Regions from separate parts of the Dichotomicrobium thermohalophilum genome, predicted to be linked through region 3. Evidence: predicted binding sites of a transcription regulator. Region 3 holds the regulator's gene; each other region holds the start of a gene.
What was found. The regulator LexA, encoded in region 3, represses DNA repair genes until DNA is damaged. The targets are predictions, from matches to a motif close to TGTTCNNNNTGTGTTCNG.
Positions count from the first base shown of each region.

Region 1 (2,198 bases), on a different contig from region 3:
GCGCTCCGGCTGGGCCGTATGCGTGCCCAGCGCGGGCAGCATGGCGAGTGCATCGGCCACGCCCATGCCGGGCGTGATGCCGGCCTCCACCGCCGGACGGTTTGCCGCCGCGACGACGAGGCGCTGGCCGTCCTTCGCGGTCAGAGCAAAGGGCGCACCGTCATGAAGACCGCTCAGCCGTTCGCTCTGGGGCTTGCGGCAGTCGTCGCGTCTCAGGCGATCGATCGGAAACTCCGGCAGCCAGATCGAAACGATGCGCCTCATCATTCCACTCCATGAACCAGTCCTTCGGGCACCCGCCCCGGCAGCGGGTGAGCATCGTGTGCCAGCGTGCAGGACCGGGCGCGCGGGCGTCGTAAGCATCCGGCGGGCCGGGGGCGCGAGCGATGCGCCAGCGTGTGGCGGCAGTGCTCGGCCGGGCGCTGTCCGGCGGGATCAGCAGAAGGACCGGGGTCTGGGTGAGTGCGGCGGCGCGGCTGAGGCGCTGGGTCTGCTTGAAATCCGGCGCGCTGGTCTCGCCCACAACGGCCAGCAGGCAGCCGGCGCGCGCGCCTTCTTCCATCGTCCAGAGCACGTCCTGCGCCTTGTCCGCATCGACGAACAAAAGGCTCGCAGGGTCGAGGCCGAAGCTGCGCAGGCCGTGGCCGTAGAGCGCGCCGAACTCGCGCCGGGCGAAGCGGCTGCGGCTCCACAGGACCGTGCGCGCGGCGGTGCGGGGGGCCGGCGGCAGCAGCTTTAGAAGGCCAAGGCAGAAGCCGACCGCCGCCATCATGTCCGGGTAAGCGTCCGCGGTGATCTCATGCAGCGCGCCGCGGGGCAGTTGGCGCTCAGGCAGGGCGGCGTCCACCTCAGTGAGATCGAAATGCCACGGCGCGGCCGCGGTCTCGCCGGTGTTCGCCTCCGGCGCGGCTTCGAGCGCGCCCACCTCCCGGCGCAGCTCATCGAGCAGCCGGGCGCGGTCGCTGCGGGGCGCGGCGTCGCGCGTGTTTTGCGCCTCGTGCGCGGGGGTTGATCGGCTCATGCAGGTAAAACAATCCGTTCAGGCGATGTGCCCATGTTCTCTTTTTGTTCTACCCAAACTTGGACCGCTTATCAAGCGCTCCTCAGTGTCGCAGTGTCTCAGGCTGATTTCGACTATGGGGCAGCGAAGGAATGCACTCCGCGGCGTTACTGCGCGATGTAGCCACCGTCTATGACAAGCTCTGCGCCCGTGACGAAGCCTGCGTCATCGGAGGCGAGATAGGCGATGCCGGCTGCGATGTCTTCGGGTTTGCCGACGTGGCCGATCGGGTGGCGCTTGTCGAGGGCGGCCCGGAACTCCTCGACGCTTTGCCCCGATCTTTTCGCCAAATCCTCCACCAGCGGCGTCCAGATGAAGCCCGGATGGACCGAATTCACGCGAATCTTCTCCTTCGCGTAGAGCACGGCGTCCGTCTTGGTCATCTCGCGCACCGCGCCCTTGGAGGCGTGATAGGGCGGAATGTCCGGCGCGCCGATGATGCCGTAGATCGAGGACAGGTTGATGATGCTGCCACCGCCGGCTTCGCGCATGAGCGGGATGGCATGCTTGGTGCAGTAGAAGACACCGCTGACGTTAACGGCCATGACCTTGTCCCACTCTTCGGCCGCGACGTCGTGGGTCGGCTTGTCCGCGCCGGCGATGCCGGCATTGTTGACCAGTACGTCGAAGCGCCCCCAGTGGTCCTTGACCTCCGAGAACACCCGGTCCACCTCATTCTCGTCGGTGACGTCGAGATGCCAGAACCGCGCCTCGCCACCGTTAGTCTCGATCTCCTGTGCGACCTTCTGTCCGTCCTGGTCGCGGAGGTCTGTGACGGCAACCTTCGCGCCTTCCTCGGCCAGACGCTGGCAGGTGGCCGCGCCGATCCCGAGTCCGCCGCCCGTCACGAGGCAGACCTTTCCTTCCAGGCCTCTCATCGCGCTACTCCCTTCATCGACTCCCCGACCAGGCCCAACGGCCTCTCCGGAGAAATGCCTGTGACGATGGGAACGCCGACCCCTGGGCGACGGTTCCGGGGTAACGGTTGTAGGAAGGGCGATACGGTGCGGCAGTCGGCCGAGCACGCAAGCCCGATGCCTTCGTGACGTTACGCGCCAAAGAGGCCGCGCCTACTCCGCGACCTCCAGCTTCTTGCGCAGGATTTCGTTCACCGTGGCCGGGTTGGCCTTGCCGCCGG
Region 1 covers NZ_QXDF01000004.1:77,252-79,449, reverse strand. The annotation lists gene BXY53_RS13000 (Y-family DNA polymerase) at 1-264, opposite strand, end outside; gene BXY53_RS14190 (ImuA family protein) at 161-1,021, opposite strand; gene BXY53_RS12990 (SDR family NAD(P)-dependent oxidoreductase) at 1,168-1,938, opposite strand; gene gatB (Asp-tRNA(Asn)/Glu-tRNA(Gln) amidotransferase subunit GatB) at 2,131-2,198, opposite strand, start outside.
Region 1: a site for LexA is predicted at 1,056-1,073, ahead of BXY53_RS14190 (ImuA family protein). Genes of this name have one in related genera too.

Region 2 (2,198 bases), 470 kb from region 3:
TCCGGGCCAATTCCGCCAGGCGATCCTCGTTGAGGGCGGCCTTGTCGGTAAACGGCCGATCGACGAGCGTCGCCAGGTTCACCGAGCCGAGCAGGCAGGCGCCATAGGGTGGCAGGGGCTGCTCGCCGCACGGGTTCGTCGCGTGGATTGCCTCGCAATAGGCCAGCTTGTTGCGCTGGTTTACACGGTCGATGAAGATTACGCCCGGCTCCGCGTAGTCATAGGCCGAGTGCATGATCTTGTCCCACAGCGCGCGGGCAGGCACGGTCCTGTAGTGCACGCCGCCGAAACACAGAGGCCAGTCCGCATCCTCCGCGACGGCGTCCATAAAGGCGTCGGTGACCAGCACCGAGAGGTTGAACATCCGCAACTTGTCGGGATCGGCCTTGGCGTCGATGAAGGCCTCGATGTCCGGGTGATCGCAGGACAGCGTGCCCATCATCGCGCCGCGCCGCGAGCCGGCGGACTTGATGGTCCGGCACATGGCGTCCCAGACATTCATGAAGCTCACCGGTCCGGAGGCGTCGGCGCCTACGCCCTTCACCGGCGCGCCTTTGGGCCGCAGCGTCGAGAAGTCATGGCCGATACCGCCGCCCTGCTGCATGGTCAGCGCGGCTTCCTTCACGTTGTCGAAGATCGAGGCCATGTCATCCTCGATCTCGCCCATGACGAAGCAGTTGAACAGGGTCACCGCCCGGCCGGTGCCAGCGCCCGCGAGGATGCGGCCGGCGGGGATGAACTGGAAGTCCGACATGGCGTCGAGGAAGCGGGCCTGCCACAGCCCGCGATCATCGGGCTTCTCGACGCTGGCCGCCGCCTTGGCCACGCGATGCCACATGTCCTCGACGCCGGTCTCCGTCTCGCGCGGGCTCGGCGCGAAACGGTATTTCTGCTCCCAGACCTGCCGGGAAATCGGAGCGAGCGGAAGACTCATTCTGCGTTCCGGTGCATCAAAGCGGCAACACCGCAATCTAAGCGGGGCGCCGGGTTATCGTTTTGTTCTCTATTTGTACCAGAAAGCCGGAACGGAGGGAAGGGCGCCCGGGCGCGCCCTAGCCGCGGTATTCCTGAACGCGCGTGGCGCGCAGACCTGGCAGGCCATGTTTCTCTATGGAGCGCTGCCAGCTCAGGAACTCGTCGATGGTGAGACGGTAGCGATCGCAGGCTTCGCTGAGGCTCAAAAGCCCCCCGCGCACAGCAGCGACCACTTCGGCCTTGCGTCGGATGACCCAGCGGCGCGTGTTGGCGGGTGGGAGGTCGGCGATGGTCAGCGGGCTACCATCGGGGCCAATCACATATCTTGCACGCGACGTGAAATGCTCACTCATCGTGTATTTGAACCCGGTACAATCGAACGCGACGGTAGGAACGGTATCGGGTTCGGCTTAATTTTCTTTTACTCAGCGAGGCCAAGTAAGTTCCCAGAATAGGACAATCTTTAGGTGTTTTATATTATTTCACAACTTATACGGGAATTCACGAAAATTTGTTTCGCTTTCGCTTTGCGAAGGCTTTGGCAGCGCCGGTTGCAGGGGACCCCAACCCTCAGTATATTTGCGGAAAATCTCGTTCCATAGCGGTCATAGCCAGGCGACGCATGGCACAGTCCAGCACGATCACAACCGCACGGCCTGCCGAGGCGAGCGGCCTCAACAGCTTGTATTTGCCCGGCCCGCCGGAGCAAACACGCGTGGTCGTGGCCATGTCCGGCGGCGTCGATTCATCGGTCGTCGCGGCGATGCTCGCGCGTGAGGGCTATGACGTGATCGGCATCACACTGCAGCTCTATGATCACGGCGAAGCGACCGCGCGCAAGGGCAGCTGCTGTGCCGGGCAGGACATTCACGACGCTCGCCGCGTGGCAGCGGCGATCGGCATCCCGCATTACGTCCTGGACTATGAGCGGCGCTTCCGCGACGCGGTGATCCAGAATTTCGCCGACAGCTATGTGGCCGGTGAGACGCCGATTCCCTGCGTCCAGTGCAACCAGTCGGTGAAGTTCAACGACTTGCTGGGCAGGGCGAAGGAACTGGGCGCTGACGCGATGGCGACCGGCCATTACATCGTCAATCGCCCCGGTCCACGAGGATGGGAACTGCATCGCGGGCGCGACGCCGACCGCGATCAGAGCTATTTCCTGTTCGCCACTACGCCCGAGCAGCTCGAATTCCTGCGCTTTCCGCTTGGCGATATGCACA
Region 2 covers NZ_QXDF01000001.1:2,127,411-2,129,608, reverse strand. The annotation lists gene BXY53_RS09945 (adenosylcobalamin-dependent ribonucleoside-diphosphate reductase) at 1-934, opposite strand, end outside; gene sciP (CtrA inhibitor SciP) at 1,053-1,328, opposite strand; gene mnmA (tRNA 2-thiouridine(34) synthase MnmA) at 1,598-2,198, shown strand, end outside.
Region 2: a site for LexA is predicted at 998-1,015, ahead of BXY53_RS09945 (adenosylcobalamin-dependent ribonucleoside-diphosphate reductase). Genes of this name have one in related genera too.

Region 3 (2,198 bases):
CAGCGTCGGCCCCGGGGAGGCGGTGCGCATCTTCACGGGCGGGCCCGTCCCCGAAGGCGCCGACACGGTTCTGATGCAGGAGAACGCGACGCTCGAAGCCGAAACGGTCACGGTCAACGAGGGCGCAGACAAAGGCGCAGCCGTCCGCCCGCGCGGCCAGGATTTCGCCGAGGGCGAGCGGCTGCTGCCCGCCGGCAAGCGGCTCAACGCGCGCGACGTGCTGCTCGCCGCCGCGGCCAATCATGCGCGCCTGCCCGTCCGCCGCAAGCCGCGCGTCGCCATCCTTGCGACCGGGGACGAGCTGGTGCCGCCCGGCGAAACACCGCGCCCTGACCAGATCATCTCCTCGGTTCCGACAGGCTTGAGCGCGATGCTGGAGGCCGCAGGCGCGGCCCCCAAGCGCCTGGGCATCGCCGAAGACACGCGCGAGAGCCTTGATGCGCACTTGGCAGAGGCGGCGGACACCGACTTGCTGCTGACGATCGGCGGCGCCTCGGTCGGCGAGCATGATCTGGTGCGGGAAGCGCTGATGGATGCCGGCTTCGAGATCGACTTCTGGCGCATCGCCATGCGCCCCGGCAAGCCGCTGATGTTCGGCACACGGGGTGAAACCCGCGTGATCGGACTGCCGGGCAATCCCGTCTCGGCCATGGTCTGCACGCGCGTCTTCGCCTTCCCGCTGATCGACGCGCTGCTCGGTGCCGATACCGGTCCCGAGCGCATGCGCCAGGCAACGCTCGACCGCGCGTTGGAGGGCAACGGGCCACGCAAACACTATATGCGCGCGCGCATGCGCATCGACCCCGATACCGGCGCGCTCAAGGTCGCCGCCCTGCCTTCCCAGGACAGCGCGCTGGTGGCCGCCCTTGCGAGCGCCGACTGCCTCATCGTCCGGGAGCCGCACGCGCCCGCGGCGCGGCCCGGTGACAAGGTCGATATTCTCCCGCTTGACTTCTGAACACACCCGTCCCTGCACTTGCAGAACACAACAGGAACAGGTATAGGTGTTCCTGATTTGTACATTTCTGCGGGATCTGCCGGATGTTGACCGAAAAACAAAAACAACTCCTCTTCTTCATCAATGACCGCATCCAGGAAAGCGGGGTGCCGCCGTCCTTCGATGAAATGAAGGAAGCCTTGGCGCTGCGGTCGAAATCCGGCATCCATCGACTGATCTCCGCGCTTGAGGAACGGGGTTTCATTCGGCGCCTGCCCCACCGGGCGCGGGCGCTGGAGATCCTCAGGCTACCGAACGAGACCGTGACCGAGATGCCGCGCTCAGAAGGTCAGGCGGCGCGAAAGGCGCGATCGCGCGGCTTGGGCGTCATCGAGGGCGGACAGGTGCGCAAGCCGGCGCTGGTCGAAAAGGATGACGCGCCCGTTTCCGTGCCCGTGATGGGACGGATCGCGGCGGGCGTGCCCGTCTCGGCGATCCAGAACCAGAGCCACAGCATTCAGGTCGCCCCGGAGATGCTTTCGCGCGGCGATCATTTCGCCCTGGAAGTCCGCGGTGATTCGATGATCGACGCCGGCATTCTCGACGGCGACATCGTGCTGATCCAGCAGACCCAGACGGCCGAGAGTGGCGACATCGTCGTGGCGCTCATCGACCGCGAGGAAGCCACACTCAAGCGTTTGCGCAGAAAAGGCAATTCGGTCGCGCTCGAAGCCGCCAACCCGGCCTACGAAACACGCATTTTCGGCCCGGATCGGGTAGAGATTCAGGGCAAGCTGATCGCGCTGATCCGCCAATATTGAGGGCGTCCTATCGCCGCCCGGTCCACGGTCGGACCCCACGCCATTCAGCTGCCGTGACGACGCGGAACCGGCGCTCGCCTTCACTCCCTTCGATATATATCGCATGAGCACCCCGCGCTTGCAGCTGCGCGTGGGTGACAACGACATCAGGCGCAGGACAAGGGGTACGCATCTCCAGACTTGTGACCACGATGTCAGCGAGCTTGCAGTCCTGCGCCAGCGCCGCGGCGTGCTTTGCCACCGAAAGCCGCGTGCCGCGGAGGTCCACAACACAACCACGCTCGTCGCAGTGGAACACCTCTGGGGCGCGCGCTGCCTCCGGCTCGCGCTGGTCGCCGTCGGCGGCCAGCCATTTCTCCAGGCTGTAGCTCCCCGCACGGCCCGGGATTGCGGCGAGTCGCCCATCCGCTCCGCGTACGGCAATGACCTGGCCGTCCCGG
Region 3 covers NZ_QXDF01000001.1:1,658,855-1,661,052, reverse strand. The annotation lists gene BXY53_RS07610 (molybdopterin molybdotransferase MoeA) at 1-958, shown strand, start outside; gene lexA (transcriptional repressor LexA) at 1,042-1,758, shown strand; gene BXY53_RS07600 (ComEC/Rec2 family competence protein) at 1,766-2,198, opposite strand, start outside.

Region 4 (2,198 bases), 220 kb from region 3:
GCACAGCAGCCGCCGCGCCGTCACCGAACAGCGCGGTCGCCACGAGGTTGCTTTTCGTGAGCCTGTCATAGCGAAAGGCAAGCGTGCAAAGCTCGACGACAATCAGCAGCACGCGCGCCCCCGGCTGAGCCACCGCCATCTGCGCCGCACGCGTCATGCCCGAGACACCGCCGGCACACCCCAGCCCGAACACCGGCAGCCGTTGTACATCCGGACGAAACGGCATGATGTTCATCAGCCGCGCCTCGATCGAGGGCGTAGCGATCCCCGTCGAGCTGACGAAGACAATCGCATCAATATCACCGGCCGCCAGTGAAGCATCGGCCAGCGCACGGTCCGCTGCATGCTGCGCCAGCCCGGTGGCATGCGTCTCGTAAGACCGCGTCTTGTCGGCAATGCCCGCCGGCGCGTTGAACCAGTCAAGCGGCTGGCAGGCATAGCGGGTGTCGATCTGCGCGTTTGTGTAGACGCTCTCCAGCGTCCCGAACAGGTTGGTGCGTCCGCCGAAGATGCGCCGCGCATTCTCGATTACCGTCCGCTGGTCGAGACACTGCGCTGGCACCGCCGTCGCCAACCCGAGAAGCTGCGCCGAAGGCGCATGTGGCTGGCGCGAAGCGATAGGCTCGCGCTGATGATCGGCAAGATAGTCGTACATGAACTTCGCCTCTGGCAGCTCTGCAGGAATACGGTGCGCAGGCGCCGCCGGACGTGTTCAACATTTTGTGAAATCCGTAAACTTGTTCCGATCCGGCGCAGGGACATTGACACTACGTGATGAAAGTGAGAACGTAACCGGAACATTTACGCGAACGGACACGCTCAGCATCGCGCCGGTGTGGAAAATGATGGCCGCCGGTAGCTGGCAGCGGCGACGGGCGGTTAGTCTCATGAGCGAGTGTGGCCGCGAAGGCGCGGCGCGAAAGGCATGAGAAAGGACAAGCGATGGCCGGTTCCGTCAATAAAGTCATTCTGGTCGGCAATCTCGGCGCCGACCCGGAAATCCGCCACACGCAGGACGGCCGTCCGGTTGCAAATCTGCGCGTTGCGACCTCGGAGAGTTGGCGCGACCGGAACACCGGCGAGCGCCGCGAAAAGACCGAGTGGCACAATGTCGTGATCTTCAGCGAGGGCCTTTGCAAGATCGCGGAGCAGTACTTGCGCAAGGGCTCGAAGATCTATCTCGAAGGCCAGCTCCAGACCCGGAAATGGCAGGACCGCGAGGGCAACGACCGCTACACGACCGAAGTCGTTCTCCAGGGGTTCAATGCGACGCTGACCATGCTTGACGGTCGCAACGGCGGCATGGGGGCCGGTCAGGGCATGGGCATGAATGAAGGCGGCCAGTCAGGTTATGACCGGGGTCCGTCTGGCGGATCGCGCGGCGGCGGACAGCCGGCCGAAAACTTCGATCAGGACCTCGACGACGAAATCCCGTTCTGATCGCTACCACTGCGTCTCGCGCGCTTCCAGGAAGGCGTCTTCTTCCAGCGTCGACATCCGTACGAGGGCAGCGTTGCGCTGCGGAAAGCGGCCGAAGCGGTCGATCACCTTCTTATGCTGACGCGCAAACTCCGTGTACTGCGCATTGCCAAGCGCGCTGATGAGGCCGAGCGCCCGCGCCTGATCCGCCGGGCTCTCGCTGTGCTCGAACGGCAGGTAGAGAAACAGCCGTTCGTCCACGTTTAACTCCGCATCGAATTCGTGCTGTATCGCCTCGTGAGCCAGCAGCCGCGCCTTGGCGTCGGTGGCGAAGGCCGCCGCCGTTCCCCGAAACATGTTACGCGGAAACTGGTCGAGAACCAGCACCGCCGCGAGAACGCCGCGCGGCGTCTCCCGCCACTCTTCGGGAACCTTGCGGCGCAATCTGTGATAGAGATCGAGAAAACGCGCAGTGATCTGCTTATCCAGCGTCTGGTCGCGCCACCACTGCTCGGGCGTCAGCTCCTCGAACCAGAAATTCAGCACATCCAATGCTTGCGGCGGCAAGGAAATCGCGGTCATGTAATCCTCTCACAGGCCAAGCGCCTGAAGTTGCGCGGCGACGACCCCGTCGATGTCAAAACGCGTCGCGGCGATCCGCCGGCTCTCCTTGGCATAGCGCGGGATCAGGTCAGGCCGGCGCAACAGGCTCTGAAGCACGCCGGCCAGCGCCCCAGCATCGCCCGGTGCGAAGCGCTGGCCATTCACGTCTGACTGCA
Region 4 covers NZ_QXDF01000001.1:1,877,306-1,879,503, forward strand. The annotation lists gene BXY53_RS08710 (type III polyketide synthase) at 1-655, opposite strand, end outside; gene BXY53_RS08715 (single-stranded DNA-binding protein) at 943-1,440, shown strand; gene BXY53_RS08720 (DUF924 family protein) at 1,444-2,001, opposite strand; gene BXY53_RS08725 (glycosyltransferase) at 2,011-2,198, opposite strand, start outside.
Region 4: a site for LexA is predicted at 783-800, ahead of BXY53_RS08715 (single-stranded DNA-binding protein). Genes of this name have one in related genera too.